3 regions of the Pseudomonas sp. GP01-A4 genome follow, and region 3 is predicted to be linked to each of the others. Evidence: predicted binding sites of a transcription regulator. Region 3 holds the regulator's gene; each other region holds the start of a gene.
What was found. The regulator FliA, encoded in region 3, starts transcription of late flagellar genes. The targets are predictions, from matches to a motif close to CTAAAGTTTNNNNNNNNNNNGCCGNTAA.
Positions count from the first base shown of each region.

Region 1: the regulator FliA is predicted to act here: its motif matches at 3,631-3,658, upstream of AC3WKX_RS00465 (methyl-accepting chemotaxis protein).
Region 2: the regulator FliA is predicted to act here: its motif matches at 3,985-4,012, upstream of AC3WKX_RS03785 (methyl-accepting chemotaxis protein).

Region 1 covers NZ_JBYSWF010000001.1:101,521-107,605, reverse strand. The annotation lists gene AC3WKX_RS00475 (TetR/AcrR family transcriptional regulator) at 1-398, opposite strand, end outside; gene AC3WKX_RS00470 (ABC transporter six-transmembrane domain-containing protein) at 513-1,436, shown strand; gene AC3WKX_RS00465 (methyl-accepting chemotaxis protein) at 1,554-3,530, opposite strand; gene AC3WKX_RS00460 (LysR substrate-binding domain-containing protein) at 3,709-4,629, opposite strand; gene AC3WKX_RS00455 (NorM family multidrug efflux MATE transporter) at 4,782-6,085, shown strand, end outside.
Region 2 covers NZ_JBYSWF010000003.1:146,907-152,991, forward strand. The annotation lists gene AC3WKX_RS03770 (FAD-dependent oxidoreductase) at 1-869, opposite strand, end outside; gene AC3WKX_RS03775 (AAA family ATPase) at 1,011-1,532, opposite strand; gene pnuC (nicotinamide riboside transporter PnuC) at 1,529-2,092, opposite strand; gene AC3WKX_RS03785 (methyl-accepting chemotaxis protein) at 2,284-3,918, opposite strand; gene AC3WKX_RS03790 (undecaprenyl-diphosphate phosphatase) at 4,148-4,978, shown strand; gene AC3WKX_RS03795 (DUF1294 domain-containing protein) at 4,975-5,358, shown strand; gene AC3WKX_RS03800 (MmcQ/YjbR family DNA-binding protein) at 5,341-5,703, opposite strand; gene AC3WKX_RS03805 (LysR substrate-binding domain-containing protein) at 5,700-6,085, opposite strand, start outside.
Region 3 covers NZ_JBYSWF010000002.1:18,459-24,543, reverse strand. The annotation lists gene flhA (flagellar biosynthesis protein FlhA) at 1-1,357, shown strand, start outside; gene flhF (flagellar biosynthesis GTPase FlhF) at 1,369-2,685, shown strand; gene fleN (flagellar synthesis regulator FleN) at 2,806-3,639, shown strand; gene fliA (RNA polymerase sigma factor FliA) at 3,636-4,376, shown strand; gene AC3WKX_RS01915 (chemotaxis response regulator CheY) at 4,547-4,921, shown strand; gene AC3WKX_RS01910 (protein phosphatase CheZ) at 4,940-5,728, shown strand; gene AC3WKX_RS01905 (chemotaxis protein CheA) at 5,740-6,085, shown strand, end outside.

The DNA of each region.
Region 1 (6,085 bases), on a different contig from region 3:
TCGATGATCTCGGCGAGCATGGCTTGCCATTGGGCGTTGATCACCAGGTAGGCCTGGGCCAATGGCTCGTCATGCATGGCTTCGTCCCAGGCATCCAGCCATAGCGCCCAACCGGCGTCTGCCGTGGAGGGCAGGCAGTCACGCAGGAAACCTTCGAGGGCTTCCAATGGTGGCAGATCCACCAGCGGCGCCCTCACCTCGTCCAGTTGCTCGTTGGCGAACCGCACGAACGCTTCGCGGCGCAGCTCTTTCCAGTCGCTGAAGTAGTGATAGACGTGGCTGCGGGACAGCCCGGCATGCTCCGCCAGGTCGCGGGTGGAAACATCGGCAAACCCTTTGCTGCGAAACAGCTCCAGGGCGGCGGCGATGATCTGGTCTTTACGGTCGATACGCGACATGAGGCTTTTCCTTCAGGCACCGGCAGATCGACGGCGCTTGCTTTTTGAGCGGTCGCTCAAGGATACTTGAGCAGTCGCTCAATAATAGCGTTTATCTCACTCTCGGTGCACCCCATGTCATCCGTAACACCCCAGATCCTGATCGAAGAAAGCAAAAAGATCGGGCAACAATCCGCCAGCCAAACCCTCAAGGCGATCGCCAAGGCCTATCCCGGCAAGTTGTTCTGCACCTTGTCGCTGGTGGCCCTGGAGAACGCATTGCTGCTGGCCTACCCACTGTTTGCGGGGTTCGCGGTGGACTCGATCATCCGCGGCGATGCCGGCAGCGCGCTGTTCTACGCCGCCGTGGTGCTGGCGTTCTGGGTGGTCGGGGCGGCGCGACGGGCGCTGGATACACGCACCTTCACCCGCATCTACGCGGACCTTGCGGTGCCGGTGATTCTCAACCAGCGCCTGCAAAACCACAGCACTTCCCGGGCGGCAGCGCGGGTGGTGCTGGCGCGGGACTTTGTCGACTTCTTCGAAAAACACGTGCCGATCATCGCGACGGCGCTGGTTTCCATCGTCGGTGCGGCAGTGATGCTGTTGGTGATCGAGCCGTGGATCGGCCTGGCGTGCCTGACCGCGCTGGTGCTGTGCACTACCTTGTTGCCACGTTTCGCCCGGCGCAATCAGGAACTGCATGAGCGCTTGAATGACCGCCTGGAAAAGGAAATCGGCCTGGTGGAAAAGGTCGGCGCACAGACCTTGCAGCGCCACTACCAGGTGCTGTCACGCCTGCGCATCTGGCTGTCGGACCGCGAGGCCGCAGCGTTCCTGTTTATCGGCACGCTGGCGGCGCTGTTGTTTGTGGTCGCCATCAGCCAGTTGGCGCTGTCGCCGGCGGTCAAGGCCGGCCATGTGTATGCGGTGATGACTTACCTGTGGACCTTTGTCAGCAGCCTGGATGAAGCGCCAGGGATGGTTGATCAACTGGCGCGACTCAAGGACATTGGCAAGCGTGTGGACCCGGGGCTGGGCGACCGATCCGACGTTTGAGGCGTCGAATCGGCCGTCATCGCGGGCAAGCCCGGCTCCCACAGTGGACCGCGTACTCCAGAACAACACGGTCAACTGTGGGAGCGGGCTTGCCCGCGATGAGGCCCGAACAGTCAATCAACGAAACCGGTCAACCTCATGCCGCAAGCCCGCCGCCAGGGTCTCCAGTTCCTTGGCGGTGATCGCAAGGTTGGACACCACTTCACGCTGCTCGCTGTTGGCCAGGGCGATGCTCTGCAAGTTGCTGCTCAGCAGGGTCGCCGTGCTGCTCTGCTCCTGGGTCGCCGTGGTAATGGCCGCAAACTGCTGGCCCGCCGAGCGGCTTTGCTCGTCGATCCGCGCCAGCGCAGAGGCGACGTCAGCGTTGCGAGCCAGGCCTTCCTGCATCAGCACGTTGCCTTGCTCCATGGTGCTGATGGCGTTGCCGGTTTCCTGCTGGATACTCTGGATCATCCCGGAAATCTCATCCGTGGCCTGACGAGTGCGCGATGCGAGGTTGCGCACTTCATCGGCCACCACCGCAAACCCACGCCCCTGCTCACCGGCCCGCGCCGCTTCGATGGCTGCGTTGAGCGCCAGCAGGTTGGTCTGTTCGGCAATCGCGGTAATCACGCCGACAATCCCGCCGATTTCCTGGGAGCGCTGGCCCAGGGTGTTGATCACCGTGGCCGTGCTGTTCAGCGCAGTGGCGATGTGTTCCAGGGACGACGACGCTTCTTGCATCGAGGTGCGGCCGATCCTGGTTTGCTGGGCATTGTCCTGGGCCAGGCGTTCGGTGTTGCCCATGTTGTCGGCAATATTCAGCGAGGTGGCGCTGAACTCTTCCACCGCGCCGGCCATGCTGGTGATCTCGCCGGACTGTTGCTCCATGCCTTCGTACGCACCGCCGGACAACCCCGACAGTGCCTGGGCGCGGCTGTTCACGTCTTCAGCCGCCTTGCGGATATGCGACACCATGGTCGACAGCGCTTCGCCCATCTGGTTGAAACTGCGGGCTAGTTGGCCGATTTCGTCATGGCTGGAAACGTTCAGCCGTGCGCTCAAATCACCGGCGCCCAGGGCTTCGGCCTGACGCACCAGGTCGCCCAATGGCTGCAACTTGCTGCGCAGCAACCAGACCGCCGCGCCCACCGCCAGCAGCATCGCGAGCAAGCTGCCGATCGCCAGGCGAATCCCCACCGACCAGGTCACCGCGCGAATTTCGGCTTTCGGCATGCTCGCCACCACCGACCACGGGCCGCCTTCAAACGGCACGGCAACGCTGTAGAAGTCTTCGTTTTTGTCGCTCCAGAAACGGCCTTTTCCAGGTTTGGCGGCCAGGTCGAGCATCACCGGAATCGACTGATCCAGCGCCTGCACGCCAGCGGGCGGTACCAGCCAGTGCTTCTGCTCGTCCAGCAGCGCCAGGGAACCGGTCTGGCCGATGCGGAAGCGCTTGAGGTTGTCGAACTGGGCGTTCTGCGCATCGGTGTAGTCGAAGCCGACAAACAGCACCGCAATCACTTTGCCGCTGGCATCACGCACCGGGCTGTACTGGGTCATGTAGGAGCGATCGAACAACACCGCACGGCCAACGTAGCCCTGCCCGCCCAGCAAGCGTTGGTAGGCCGGATGCTGGTGATCCAGCGCCGTACCGATGGCGCGGCTGCCATCCTGCTTGGTCAGGGAGGTGCTGACGCGGATAAAGTCCTCGCCGCTGCGTACGAACAAGGTCGCCACGCCGCCGGACATCTGCTTGAACTCATCGACTTCAGCGAAGTTGTTGTTGAGCACTTCCTCGCCCAGGTACAGGCCCGGCGTCTGCACGCCCGCCACCGTCACCGGTTGCTCAGGGCGCGTACTCAAGCCGGCGCTGAAGCGCTTTTCAAACAGCCCGCTCAAACGCTGGGTACTTTCGCGCAAGGTGCTGTGGAAGGTATTGAGTTGGTCGGCCAGCAAGCGGGCCTCGCTGGCCAGGTGCTCCTCGCGGGTGTCGAGGTTGGCGGAGTCCAGCGAACGCAACGCGAATACCGTGCTGCCGCTGATGACGACAGCCAGTATCACGGCGAGGGCAAGCCCCAGTTGAGAGGCAATCCGGGCGCGAGGTTGAGACATGAAGGCTCCTGGCCGAGGCCAGGATCATCCTGATCTCATAGCGCTGCTCGGCAAAATTCTAATAGGGGAAACGTTGCAGAACGGTAGTTCCAACAACCCTACTTCGGCGGGTAGGCTCAATACTTGAGCGAATCACAGGGGTATCGCGCAAACGATTGCTGGCCGGTGCGCAATCCACTCAGTCGAGGCGCTCGACCTGGGGCAATTCCATGGCCTGCACTTCGCCCTGGAGAAAGTCACCCAGCCGTCGCAAACGCTCGCCACCCGGCCGGGTCTTCGGCCACACCAGATAGTAATTTTCCCCACTGGCCACAGCGGTGGGCCATGGCAGACTCAGGCGGCCCTGGGCCACGTCTTCGGCCACCATCAGCAAGTCGCCCATGGACACGCCGTACCCTCGGGCGGCGGCGATCATGCCCAACTCCAAGGTGTCGAACACCTGCCCGCCCTTGAGCGAAACCTGGGATGACAGCCCCATGCGCTCCAGCCAGTTGCGCCAGTCACGCCGGTCCGGCGTCGGGTGCAGCAGCTCGGCAGAGGCCAGGCGTGCAACGTCCCAGGGTCCGTCGCTCAACAGGTTCGGCGCGCCCACCGGAATCAGCAACTCCGGAAACAGGTAGCTGGCTTCCCAGTCCGGCGGGAAATGCCCGTTGCTCAACAACACCGCGCAATCGAATGGTTCCTGGTTGAAATCCACCTCATCGACGCTCATCCAGGCGCTGGTCAGTTGCACTTCATTGCCCGGCTGCAGGTGCCGGAAGCGACTGAGGCGCGCCAGCAGCCAGCGCATGGTCAGGGTGGACGGCGCCTTCATGCGCAGGATGTCGTCCTCGGCATTCAAGGTATGGCAGGCGCGCTCCAGGGCCGCAAAGCCTTCACGCACGCCCGGCAGCAACAGGCGCGCCGCCTCTGTGAGTTGCAAGGTGCGGCCGCTGCGCTGGAACAGGCGGCAGGCGAAATGCTCTTCCAGGGTACGAATGTGCCGGCTCACCGCACTTTGGGTAATCGACAACTCTTCCGCCGCCCGGGTGAACGAGTTGTAGCGGGACGCAGCTTCAAACGCGCGCAAGGCGTAAAGAGGAGGAAGACGACGAGACATGGCGAAAACTCCGACGGCGCAATATCGAAACCCTACCAGAATCATTCAGGCATGAGTTTTAATCATGCGAACCATCGGATTTATCCCTTTGTGCAATGCGCTGTGGGCGCCGAGAATCAACCCTTCCACCCTTCCCTGACTTTTTGAGCGTGATGATCATGCAGCATCCGGCACGTACCGAACTCTGGGCCATTCTGCGGCTGTCAGGGCCGCTGATTGCCTCACAGTTGGCCCACATGCTGATGGTGCTGACCGACACCCTGATGATGGCCCGCCTGAGCCCCGAGGCCCTGGCCGGCGGAGGCCTGGGTGCGGCGAGCTATTCGTTCGTGTCGATTTTCTGCATCGGCGTGATCGCTGCCGTGGGCACGCTGGTCGCGATCCGCCAGGGCGCCGGCGACATCGAAGGCGCCACCCGCCTGACCCAGGCCGGGCTGTGGCTGGCCTGGTTGATGGCGCTGGTGGCTGGTTTGCTGCTGTGGAACCTCAAGCCAGTGCTGCTGATGTTCGGCCAGACCGAAACCAACGTCGCGTCCGCCGGCCAGTTCCTGACCATCCTGCCGTTCGCCCTGCCCGGCTACCTGACGTTCATGGCGCTACGCGGCTTCACCAGCGCTATCGGCAAGGCCACGCCGGTGATGGTGATCAGCCTGTGCGGCACGGTGATCAACTACCTGCTCAACCACGCGTTGATCGAAGGCATGTTCGGCCTGCCGAAACTCGGGCTGGTGGGCATTGGCCTGGTCACCGCCATCGTTGCCAACTGCATGGCCCTGGCGCTGATCTGGTACATCAAATACAACCGTGCGTACGACGCCTACCCGCTGCGCAAGGGCCTGCTGCGGCCCAACCTGCATTACCTGAGGGAACTGTGGCGCCTGGGCCTGCCGATTGGTGGCACCTATGCGGTGGAAGTCGGGCTGTTTGCGTTCGCCGCGCTGTGCATGGGCACCATGGGCAGTACGCAATTGGCTGCGCACCAGATCGCCCTGCAGATCGTGTCGGTGGCGTTCATGGTGCCGGCGGGCATGTCGTACGCGATCACCATGCGTATCGGCCAGCATTATGGTGCCGGGCAGTTGCTGGAAGCGCGGCTGGCCGGGCGAGTTGGCATAGGCTTTGGCGCGGTGGTGATGCTGGGCTTTGCAGCGGTGCTGTGGTTGTTCTCGCACCCACTGATCAGCCTGTTCCTCGACCAGCATGACCCGGCGTTTCGCGACGTGATCAACCTCGCCGTCAGCCTGCTGGCGGTGGCCGCATGGTTTGAGCTGTTCGACGGCGTGCAGACCATCGCCATGGGCTGCATTCGCGGGCTCAAGGATGCCAAGACCACCTTCCTGGTCGGGCTGGGCTGCTACTGGCTGATCGGCGCACCGGCCGCATGGTTGATGGCGTTCAATCTCGGCTGGGGGCCGACGGGCGTTTGGTGGGGCCTGGCCCTGGGCCTGGCGTGCGC
Region 2 (6,085 bases), on a different contig from region 3:
AGCGGAATCTCGTGACGGCCCACCACCTGCACCGTCAACCCGCGCTTGCGTAAGGCGGACGCGGCTTCCAGGCCGATAAAACTGTCGCCGATGATCACTGCACATGTGCCCGGTTGAGCCGCCTTGACGATACGCGCCGCATCGTCCCGGGAGCGCAACACGAACACGTTGTTGAGTACGGTGCCTGGAACATCCAGCGGCCTGGCTTCGCCGCCGGTGGCCAGCAGTGCGGCGTCGTAGTCGAAGTGGCGACCGTCCGCAAGCTCGAGGCGCTTGGCTTGAGGGTCGAGGTGGCGCACTTCGCCGTGGATCCGCGACGCGTGGCAGGTGGCCTCGTCCAGCAAGGGCGGTGTTTCCTGCGGCGGCATCTCGCCGCAGATGACGAATTTGCTCAGGGCGGTGCGGTCGTAGGCGGGGTCCTGTTCCTGGTCGATCCACAACAACCGGCCGCTGAAACCCTTGCGGCGCAGCGTGGCCACGGCCGCCGAACCGGCTGCACCGGCGCCAATCACGATAAAGCAGCGCGAATCGTTGGTGTGCGGGGCAACGGGCGAGGGCAGTGCCTCGTCGCCCACACTGACCACGCCGTCGTGAATCTCCACCGGGTACTGCTTGAGCTGCACCAGCGCGGGCGGCTCGCAGACCTGGCCGTCATCCACCCGGAAGGCCGCCTTGTGCCACGGGCAAATGATCCTCCCGTCACAGACCACGCCTTGCTCCAGGGGCGCCCCGGCGTGGGGGCAATCCGCCTGATAGGCACGAACCTCGCTACCCGAACGCACCAGCAGGATGTGATGGGCGGCGGTTTCAACACGAACGCCACGGTCTTCGGGCAAGTTGATCAAGCGGGCAACGATGCGCATGTTCATAGGCCAATCTCCTTTTAAGGATTGACCGGTGCCCCGGGTAGAGGACTGCGTTGACCCGATAACCGGTCTTCAGCCCTGCGCGCCAGAGCGTTGAAAGTGGGCCATGCGTAACGAGCGGTGCATGAAAACCGTCCCCGCCGGTCAATCCAGCAGTTGTTCCACAGCTGAAAAGGCCTGGTCCTGGCGTGCTTGCCAATCCCCACGGATGACCCGTAGCGGTAGATGATGTTGCTCCAGCCAGTCACGACTGGCCTGGAAAAACGCCAGGCGATCGGCAAACTCCGGCTGGCAGCGCTGGCCATCGGCGGTCCACTCCACGTCTTTCGGCGACAGCAGCAGGTGCAGGTCGTAGTGGCGGGCGAGCAGTTCGCTGTCGAGCCACGCCGGGTAGTCGCCAAACAGGGTCTGGCTCCACAGCTTGTTGGTCAGCAGGTTGGTGTCGAGGATCAGCAATGCCGGCTGCGCGGCGCGGGCGGCATCTTCCCAGGCCAACTGGCCCCGGGCGATCTCCGGGATATCCGCCAGGGTGGTATCGCGCTGGTGGTGGTCGATGAAATCGCGCACGTATTCGCCCACCATCACCCCGCCAAAATGTGCCTGCAACTGGGCGGCCAGCCAGCTTTTACCGCTGGATTCCGGGCCGGCCAGTACCACCACCTTCATGCGTGCAGCGCCGGGTCGGCGCGCCATTCACGCCAGCCCTGCACGGCGATCACGGTGAACAAGGCGTAGAGCGCGGCGGTGAGGTACAGGCCTTTGTAGAGGAACAGCCCGACGAAGATCACATCCACTGTGATCCACAACGGCCAGCACTGCACGCGTTTTTGCGCCATCCACATCTGCGCCACCAGGCTGAAGCCGGTCAGGGCCGCGTCCAGCCAGGGTTGGGCGGCGTCGGTCCAGTGGGCCATGGCTGCGCCCAGCAACAGGCTGCCCAGGGCACCCAAGGCCAGGCCTTGCAGGATCGGTTGCAGGCCCAGGCTGGTGACTTGCCGGCCCTGCTTGACCTCACCGGCGCGGGTCCACTGCCACCAGCCGTAGAGTTGCAGGGCGGCGTAGATCACTTGCAGGAGCATGTCGGAGTAGAGCTTCACATCGAAGAAGATCCAGGTGTACAGCAGCACCATCACCAGGCCGATGGGCCAGCACCACGGGTTCTGTTTAACCGTCAACCAGACAGCGATCACCCCCAGGGCGGCGGCAAACAGTTCAAGCCCGGACATGGCGGTTCCTTGGGGGAGTCGAAGAGGGCGCTGATTGTAACCAATGTGGGAGCGGCGGTGCGACGATAGATCGTTCCCACGCTCTGCGTGGGAATGCAGTTCCGGACGCTCCGCGTCCCGGCTCTGCGCAACGGTGACGCAGAGCGTCACAGAATGCGTTCCCACGCAGAGCGTGGGAACGATCATCGGCGTCAGACCTTGAATTGGCGCAGAAGGCTGTCGAGTTGTTCGCTCAGGCCTTTCAAGTGCGCACTCGCGACGCTGGACTGCTGCGCCGCCAGCGCGGTGCTGTGGGACAAGCCGGCTGCCTGGGTGACATTCTGGTTGATGTCTTCCACCACATGCGCCTGCTGCAACGTGGCACTGGCAATCGAGGCGTTCAGCCCGTTGAGATTACGCAGCGCCTGGCCGATGGCAGTCAGGCTCGCGCCCGCCTGGCCTGCTTGTTCGATGGTCAGTTGCGAGGCCTGGTGGCTGTCACTGATGACCTTGACCGCTGCCTCCGAATGGCCTTGCAGGCGCTCGATCATCGCCTGGATCTCTGCCGTGGATTTTTGCGTGCGCTGGGCCAGCAGCCGTACTTCGTCGGCCACCACCGCAAAACCACGGCCTTGCTCCCCGGCGCGGGCCGCTTCGATGGCGGCGTTGAGGGCCAGCAAGTTGGTCTGGTCGGCAATCGAGCGGATCACTTCCAGCACGCCGCCAATCTGCGTGCTTTCAGTCGACAGCGTCCGGATCACCTCCACGGCCTGGCTGATGGTGCCGGAGAGCTGGTCGATCCGTTGCAGGCTGCCATCGATATTGAGCTGGCCCTGTTCGGCCTGCACCTGGGCATCGCGCATTTCGCTGGCGGCATGCTCGGCATTTTTGGCCACGTCCTGTACGCCATAGGTGACTTCATTGATCGCCGTCGCCACCAGTTCCATCTGCTGCGATTGCTGCTGGCTGCGGTCATGGGCATCGCTGGCGTTGCTGCCCAGCTCGGTGGACGACTGGCCCAAGGCGTTGGCGCAGGTCTGCAACTGGCCCACCACCTGCCGCAGCTTGGCGGTAAAGCTGTTGAAGTGCCGCGACAATTGAGTGACTTCATCCTGGCCATGGGTGTCGAGGGTGCGGGTCAGGTCGCTTTCGCCACTGGCGATATTGGCCATCGCATTCACTGCCTGCTGCAACGGGCGCACGATGCTGCGGGCGATCAGCACCACCAGCAGGCCCATGATCAGCGCGATCACCAGGCCAACCACCGAGGCTTTCCACACCTGGCCGCGGAACTCGCCTTGCACGTCATCGACATACACGCCGGAACCGATGATCCAGCCCCAGGGTTCAAACAGCTGTATATAGGAGGTCTTGGCCACCGGCGCATCGGCGCCGGGCTTGGGCCAGCGGTAATTCACCATCCCCGCGCCCTTGGCCTTGGCCAGGATCACGAACTCGTTGAACACCGCAAAGCCGTCCGGATCACGGATGGCCGACAGGTTCTGGCCGTCGAGCTTGGGGTTGGCCGCGTGCATGATCATCACGGGGGTGAGGTCGTTGATCCAGAAGTAGTCGTCCTTTCCGTAACGCAGGCCACGTACCGCGCTCAAGGCTTGCTTCTGCGCCGCTTCACGGCTCAGGACGCCGCTGGTTTCGAGGCTGTGATAATAAGTCAGGATCCCGCTGGCGGTTTGCACCACGCGCTGGGTCTGCTCACTCTTGGCCTGGTACAGGTCGCCATGAATCTGCTTGAGCATAAGCAGGCCGAGGGTTAGCAGCATCAGCACGGCGACGATCAGGATCAGCCAGAGGCGCCGGCTGATAGACATATTGCGCAAACTGTTCATGGTCCTGTCACTCCGTGTTCTTATAATTTTGGGTGCTGCATCGACATTTCCGGCTTGTCTGATAGGCTTTCGGCCCAGAATCAAAAAACCTGAGTCCTGCCTGATTTTTCACGGAATTTTCGCAGTTCGGCCTTGATTATTTGCGCTGTGCTTGCAGCGCACTCTTCGTTAGTGAACGTCTAAAAAATATCAACGAGGCATGCCGTGGGCATGACCTTTGGGGGAATCGATGGATCTTTGGACCGCCGTACAGGCACTGATACTCGGCGTTGTAGAGGGGCTGACGGAGTTTTTGCCGATCTCCAGTACCGGGCACCAGATTATCGTGGCCGACTTGATCAACTTCGGTGGCGAACGCTTTGAAGCGTTCAATATCATCATCCAGCTGGGCGCGATCCTGGCGGTGGTGTGGGAGTTTCGACGCAAGATCCTCGACGTGGTCATTGGCTTGCCGACCCAGCGCAATGCCCAGCGTTTCACCGTCAACCTGATCATTGCCGTATTGCCGGCGGTGGTGCTGGGGGTGATTTTCGCCGACCTGATCAAACACTACCTGTTCAACCCGATCACCGTTGCGGCGGCGTTGGTGGTGGGCGGCGTCATCATGTTGTGGGCCGAGCGCCGCCAGCATGAAGTGCACGCCGAAACCGTCGACGACATCACCTGGAAGGACGCGATCAAAGTCGGCTTTGCCCAGTGCCTGGCGATGATCCCGGGCACCTCGCGCTCGGGCGCTACCATCATTGGCGGCCTGTTGTTCGGCCTGTCACGCAAGACCGCCACCGAGTTTTCGTTCTTCCTGGCGATGCCGACCATGGTCGGCGCAGCGGTGTATTCGGGCTACAAGTACCGTCACCTGTTCCAGCCGGATGACCTGCCGGTGTTTGCCATCGGCTTTGTCACCTCGTTCATCTTCGCGATGATCGCGGTCAAGGCGCTGCTCAAGTTCATCGCCAGCCACAGCTACGCGGCGTTCGCCTGGTACCGGATCGCCTTCGGCCTGGTGATCCTGGCCACCTGGCAGTTCGGCTGGATCGACTGGTCGGCCGTCAAGCCATGATCATCCAGCATCCACGCTTCAAGGCGTTGGTGTTTGCACTGTTGTGCGCCGCGCCGCTGTTTGGTGCGGCGCTGCTGGGGTACCGCGGGGTTTCGCTGATCCCGCTGGTGGCCTATGGCGTGGTCAGCGTGGTGGCGTTCCTGCTGTACTGGAGCGACAAGCGCAAGGCTCGCGAAGACAGCTGGCGCACCCCGGAAAACGTCCTGCACGCGGTGGAGCTGGCAGGCGGTTGGCCGGGGGCGTTGATTGCCCAGCAGGTGTTCCGCCACAAGACGCGCAAGGTGTCTTATCAGGTGGTGTTCTGGCTGATCGTGTTGCTGCACCAGGTGTTCTGGATTGATCAGCTGTTCCTGGGTGGCACGCTACTCTCGATCTTCTAGCAACAAGCCGACCTGCGTGCGCTTGGGCAGCTTGCTCACCACCAACTGGTGGGAACGCTGCAACAGGCCACGCAGTTCCTCGGCGCCCAGCGGGTAGGGCGTTTCCATGATGATCCACTGCGCCCGCGCCAGGTACGGCGCCGGGTGGAGGCCGGGGCGATCCACATGGCCCAGGAACAGCTCCTTGTCGACCTTGAACGCCAGCGAGTCGCCCCGCAGGTTCTGCAAGGCAAACATCTTGTTGCCGGCAATCGAAAACACCCGCACGCCGCCCCATTTGTAATCTTCCCGCGCGCCGGGCAAGCCCAGGCAAAACGTGGCGACTTGTTCTTCGGTCATTCTCATAGCAAACGGTCTCCGCAACCTTTGAAGGCGTTATCCAGGTGGTCGATCCAGGCCCGCACGGCCGGCAACACGCCGCGCCGATGTGGGTACACCGCCTGCAACCAGCCGCCCGGCAATGACCATTGCGGCAAGAGCTGCACCAACTGGCCGTTGGCCAATTCCTCCTCGCAATACATCATCGGCAGCACGGTAAACCCCAGGCCGGCGAGGGCGCACGCCTTGCGTACCAGGAAATCATCGATCCCCAGCCGCGCTTCCATCACCAGGTCGTGGCTGCTGCCCTCCGGGCTGAGCATGCGGAAGTGCACCATGCGGTCTGCTTCCAGGGCGCCCAGCACCGGCAGTTGCTTGAGGTCTTCCAGGGTGTCGATCTGCCGCTCAT
Region 3 (6,085 bases):
GTTGTTATCTACAGCTGCGGCGATCATGGTGACCCGTGCTTCGGGCTCCGAAGACATGGGCAAGCAGATCAGCCGGCAGATGTTTGCCTCGCCCAAGGCGCTGGCGGTGGCGGCAGGCATCATGGCGATCATGGGCATCGTGCCGGGCATGCCCCATGTCTCGTTCCTGAGCATGGCCGCCATGGCCGCCGGCGGTGCCTACCTGTTCTGGAAAAAACAAAACAACATCAAGGTGATTGCCCAGCAGGAAGTGGCGCGCCAGCAGGAACTGCTGCCATCGCCGGCCCGCGCCCTGGAAACCAAGGAGCTGGGCTGGGACGACGTGACCCCGATCGACATGATCGGCCTGGAAGTCGGCTACCGCCTGATTCCCCTGGTGGATCGCAACCAGGGCGGGCAATTGCTGGCGCGGATCAAGGGTGTGCGCAAGAAGTTGTCCCAGGACCTGGGCTTCCTGATGCCCACCGTGCACATTCGCGACAACCTCGACCTGGCCCCGAGCGCCTACCGCCTGACCCTGATGGGGGTGATTCTGGCCGAGGCCGAGATCTACCCGGACCGCGAACTGGCGATCAACCCGGGCCAGGTGTTTGGCAGCCTCAACGGGATTACCGCCAAAGATCCGGCTTTTGGCCTGGAAGCGGTATGGATCGAAATCAGCCAGCGCAGCCAGGCGCAGTCGCTGGGCTACACCGTGGTCGACGCCAGCACTGTGGTCGCCACCCACCTCAACCAGATTCTGTACAAGCACTCCCACGAGCTGATTGGCCACGAAGAAGTCCAGCAACTCTTGCAATTGCTGGCCAAGGCCTCGCCAAAACTCGCCGAAGAGCTGGTACCGGGTGTGCTGTCCACCTCGCAACTGCTCAAGGTGCTGCAAGCGCTGTTGGCCGAGCAGGTGCCGGTGCGGGACATTCGCAGCATTGCCGAAGCTATCGCCAACAATGCCGCCAAGAGTCAAGATACTGCCGCCCTGGTGGCCGCAGTGCGCGTCGGATTGTCGCGTGCAATCGTCCAAAGCATTGTAGGGCTTGACTCCGAGCTGCCTGTTATCACCTTGGAACCAAGGTTGGAACAAATATTGCTCAATAGTATTCAGAAGGCTGGGCAGGGCGCGGATGAAGGCGTGTTGCTGGAGCCAAGCATGGCAGAGAAGCTGCAGCGTTCGTTGATCGAAGCCGCGCAGCGCCAGGAAATGGAAGGCCATCCGGTGATCCTGCTGGTGGCTGGCCCCGTCCGGGCGATGTTGTCGCGGTTTGGACGCCTGGCTATACCGAATTTGCACGTATTGGCTTACCAGGAAATTCCTGACAATAAGCAAGTGACTATCGTCGCGACAGTAGGGCCCAACGGCTGAGGTAGTGGGATATGCAAGTGAAGCGTTTTTTCGCCGCCGATATGCGTCAGGCCATGAAACTGGTACGTGATGAGTTGGGCGCCGACGCTGCGATTATCGGTAACCGTCGTATTGCCGGCGGTGTGGAGCTGACGGCTGCCCTGGATTACAAACCCTCGGCCCTGGCGCCGCGCGTGCCGAACATGGAACTGGAAGACGAGCTGCGCAAGACCGCTTCGCGCATTGTCTCGGCCCAGGCTGAACTGAGCATGCGTGGCGACAGCGACGCCTCCACCAATCGCCAGCTGTTTGCCGGGCTGCCGTTGACCGCGTCCGAGCCGCTGGTAGAGCCGACTTTTGTTGAACCACCGCGTCCTGCTGCGCCAGCCCCGGCGCCGGCGGTAGACCAGCGGGTGTTCGACTCGATGCGTTTCGAACTCAACGGCCTGCGTGAACTGCTGGAAGTGCAGCTGGGTTCGCTGGCCTGGAACCAGTTGCAGGGCAGCCAGCCACAACAGGCCAACCTGTGGCGTCGCCTGCAACGCATTGGCCTTTCCGGCCCGTTGTCCCGCGACCTGCTGCAACTGACCACCCAAATTGAAGAACCTCGCCAGGCCTGGCGCATGCTCCTGGCCCACCTGGCGCGGATGATCGTCACCCCGGAAATCGAACCCCTGGAAGAAGGCGGTGTGATTGCCATGGTCGGCCCGGCCGGCATGGGCAAGACCACCACCCTGGCCAAGCTGGCCGCACGTTACGTGCTCAAGTACGGCGCCCAGAACATCGCGCTGGTGAGCATGGACAGCTACCGCATCGGCGCCCAGGAACAACTCAAGACCCTGGGCCGCATCCTCAATGTGCCGGTGACCCACGTCGACCCGGGCCAGTCCCTGGCCAACGCCCTCGACCCATTGCTGCGCAAGCGCGTGGTGCTGATCGACACCGCCGGCCTGCAAGCCAGCGACCCGGCCCTGCGCATGCAGCTGGAAAGCCTGGCCGGGCGCGGGATCAAATCCAGAAACTATTTGGTGCTTGCCACTACCAGCCAGAAGCAGGTATTGACCGCCGCCTACCACAGCTACAAGCGCTGCGGGCTGGCGGGTTGCATCCTGACTAAACTGGATGAGACGGCAAGCCTGGGCGAAGTATTGAGCCTGGCAATCAGTCATGAATTACCGGTCGCCTACCTGACCGACGGGCCGCGGATCCCGGATGATCTGCATCTGCCGCGCCGTCATCAGTTGGTCAGCCGGGCTGTCAGCGTGCAAATGCAGGAAGAACCCAGTGAGGAAGCGATGGCTGACATGTTTGCTGACCTCTACCACAGCCCGAACAAGCGAGTTGGCTGAGGCATCATGGCTTTCTATTTAAAAATGACAGTGAAAAGTATCTACATCGATGGCCTGCCAGCAGTTCGCGCGGCCAACTTATGTAGCCTGCGTCTAAGCAAGACAAGGTAAAGAAATAAAATGGGCAGCATGCATCCCGTACAGGTGATCGCGGTGACCGGCGGCAAAGGTGGCGTCGGGAAAACTAACGTGTCAGTGAATTTGTCCCTGGCCCTGGCAGAGCTTGGCCGTCGCGTCATGCTGCTGGATGCTGACCTGGGGCTGGCGAACGTCGACGTTCTGCTGGGACTGACGCCCAAACATACCCTGGCCGATGTGATTGAAGGCCGCTGTGAGCTGCGCGACGTACTGTTGCAAGGCCCCGGCGGGATTCGCATCGTGCCGGCCGCTTCCGGCACCCAGAGCATGGTGCACCTGAGTCCGGCGCAACATGCCGGCCTGATTCAGGCGTTCAGCGACATTGGCGACAACCTCGACGTACTGGTGATCGACACCGCCGCCGGGATCGGCGAGTCGGTGGTCAGTTTCGTGCGCGCAGCCCAGGAAGTGTTGCTGGTGGTGTGCGACGAACCCACCTCGATCACCGACGCCTACGCCCTGATCAAACTGCTCAACCGCGACTACGGCATGAACCGCTTCCGCGTGCTGGCCAACATGGCCCAAAGCCCGCAGGAAGGGCGGAATCTGTTCGCCAAGTTGACCAAGGTCACGGATCGCTTCCTCGATGTCGCCTTACAATACGTTGGCGCAGTTCCTTACGACGAGTGTGTGCGCAAGGCCGTGCAAAAGCAGCGTGCGGTCTATGAAGCGTTCCCTCGTTCGAAGTGCGCATTGGCGTTCAAGGCTATTGCCCAGAAGGTCGATACCTGGCCGTTGCCCGCCAATCCCCGGGGGCATCTGGAGTTTTTCGTCGAGCGATTGGTGCATCAGACGAGCGCAGGACCGGTGCTATGACAGCCAGCGGCTACAACCTTTACAAGAAGTCGGCACGTGACAGTCAAGTCGAATTGATCGAGCGCTATGCGCCCCTGGTCAAGCGCATTGCCTATCACCTGCTGGCGCGCTTGCCTGCCAGCGTGCAGGTCGAGGACTTGATCCAGGCCGGGATGATCGGCCTGCTTGAAGTGTCGACCAAGTACGACGCGAGCAAGGGCGCGAGTTTCGAGACATACGCGGGTATCCGTATCCGTGGGGCCATGCTCGATGAAGTGCGTAAAGGTGATTGGGCGCCGCGATCAGTGCACCGCAATACGCGGATGGTGAGTGACGCAATTCGCTCAATTGAAGCAAAAACCGGTCGCGACGCTAAAGATCATGAAGTTGCGGCCGAACTCCAATTGAGTCTCGACGATTACTACGGGATTTTGAACGATACCTTGGGCAGCCGGCTGTTCAGTTTCGACGACCTTTTACAGGACGGCGAACATGAAGGGCTGCACGAGGACGGCGCGAGTGCCCATCTCGAACCGTCACGGGACCTGGAAGATGAACGCTTCCAGAGCGCGCTGGCGGACGCGATAGCCAATTTGCCGGAGCGTGAGCGACTGGTGTTGGCGCTGTACTACGACGAAGAGCTGAACCTCAAGGAAATCGGTGAGGTCCTGGGGGTCAGCGAATCGCGGGTCAGCCAGTTACACAGCCAGTGCGCGGCCCGCTTGCGGGGGCGTTTGGGAGAGTGGCGAGCGCGCTGACAGGCAGTGTGGGGACACTGCGAACGATACCGTCCAGGCCCTGCGCCCGGACGGGCTTGGCCCGTGGTGCGCCCCCGGTAGTCCTTTTTGTGTAACGCCTGTTGATTGATATGGCGCGCCCAGGTGCTGGGCGCGTTTAAGACTGCTTGGAGGTCGAATTGGACAAGAACATGAAAATCCTCATCGTTGATGACTTCTCAACGATGCGGCGGATCATAAAAAACCTGTTGCGTGACCTTGGGTTCACTAACACGGTCGAGGCGGATGACGGTATTACGGCGATTCCGATCCTCAACAGCGGGAGCATCGACTTTCTGGTAACGGACTGGAACATGCCGGGCATGACCGGTATCGATCTGCTGCGCCACGTGCGCGCCGATGAAAAACTGCGCAGCCTGCCTGTGCTGATGGTGACCGCTGAAGCCAAGCGTGAACAGATCATCGAAGCCGCCCAGGCCGGGGTCAACGGCTACGTGGTCAAGCCATTCACTGCACTGGCCTTGAAAGAGAAGATCGAAAAGATCTTCGAACGCATCGGTCATTGATGCTGCCACGGGGGAGCTATGGAGCATAAAGAATCATCGCAGGCCGACTTTGAGTCGACCCTGAAAAAACATGCTCATCAACTCGTCGAAAGCCTTGAAAGAGGCCAGTTCGGCGACGCGGTGCAGTTGATCCATGAGCTCAACCAGACCCGTGACCGCGGCCTGTACCAGGAAGTGGGCAAGCTCACCCGTGAGTTGCACAGTGCGATAGTCAATTTTCAGATTGACCCGCACATGCCCCAGGCCGAGGAAATCTCGCAGATCACGGATGCCACCGAACGCCTGTCCTACGTGGTCAGGCTGACTGAGGCGGCGGCCAACCGCACCATGGACCTGGTGGAAAACGCCACGCCTCTGGTCAACGGTATGGCCAGTGAAGCCAAGGCCCTGAGCACTGACTGGGGCCGGTTCATGCGTCGGGAAGTGGGCGCTGAGGAGTTTCGTGAGCTGGCGCGTCGGGTCGAGGGCTTTTTGTCCCGCAGCGAGCAGGAAAACCGCACGGTTTCCAGCAACCTCAATGACATTCTGCTGGCCCAGGATTACCAGGACCTCACCGGTCAGGTGATCAAGCGTGTGACCCAACTGGTCACCGAAGTGGAAAGCAACCTGCTCAAACTGGTGTTGATGGCGGGCCAGGTCGACCGGTTTGCCGGCATCGAACATGACCGCGCAGCGATCCTTTCTGAAAAAGATCCACAAAAACACCTCGCCAAGGGTGAAGGTCCGCAGATTCATGCCGATAAACGTGAAGACGTTGTATCCGGGCAAGACGACGTAGACGATTTGCTGTCCAGTTTAGGCTTCTAAGGAGCACACCCATGAGCTTCGGCGCCGATGAAGAAATCCTTCAGGATTTCCTTGTAGAGGCCGGCGAAATTTTAGAGCAACTGTCCGAACAACTGGTCGAGCTGGAAAGCCGACCGGATGATGCGAACCTGCTCAATGCAATTTTTCGCGGTTTTCATACTGTAAAAGGGGGCGCCGGCTTCCTCCAGCTCCACGAGCTGGTGGAGTGCTGTCACATCGCCGAGAACGTGTTCGACATCCTGCGCAAGGGTGAGCGGCACGTCGACTCGGAACTGATGGACGTGATCCTGGAAGCACTGGACGCGGTCAACGGCATGTTCAGTGAAGTGCGCGAGCGCGCACCGATCACTGCCGCCA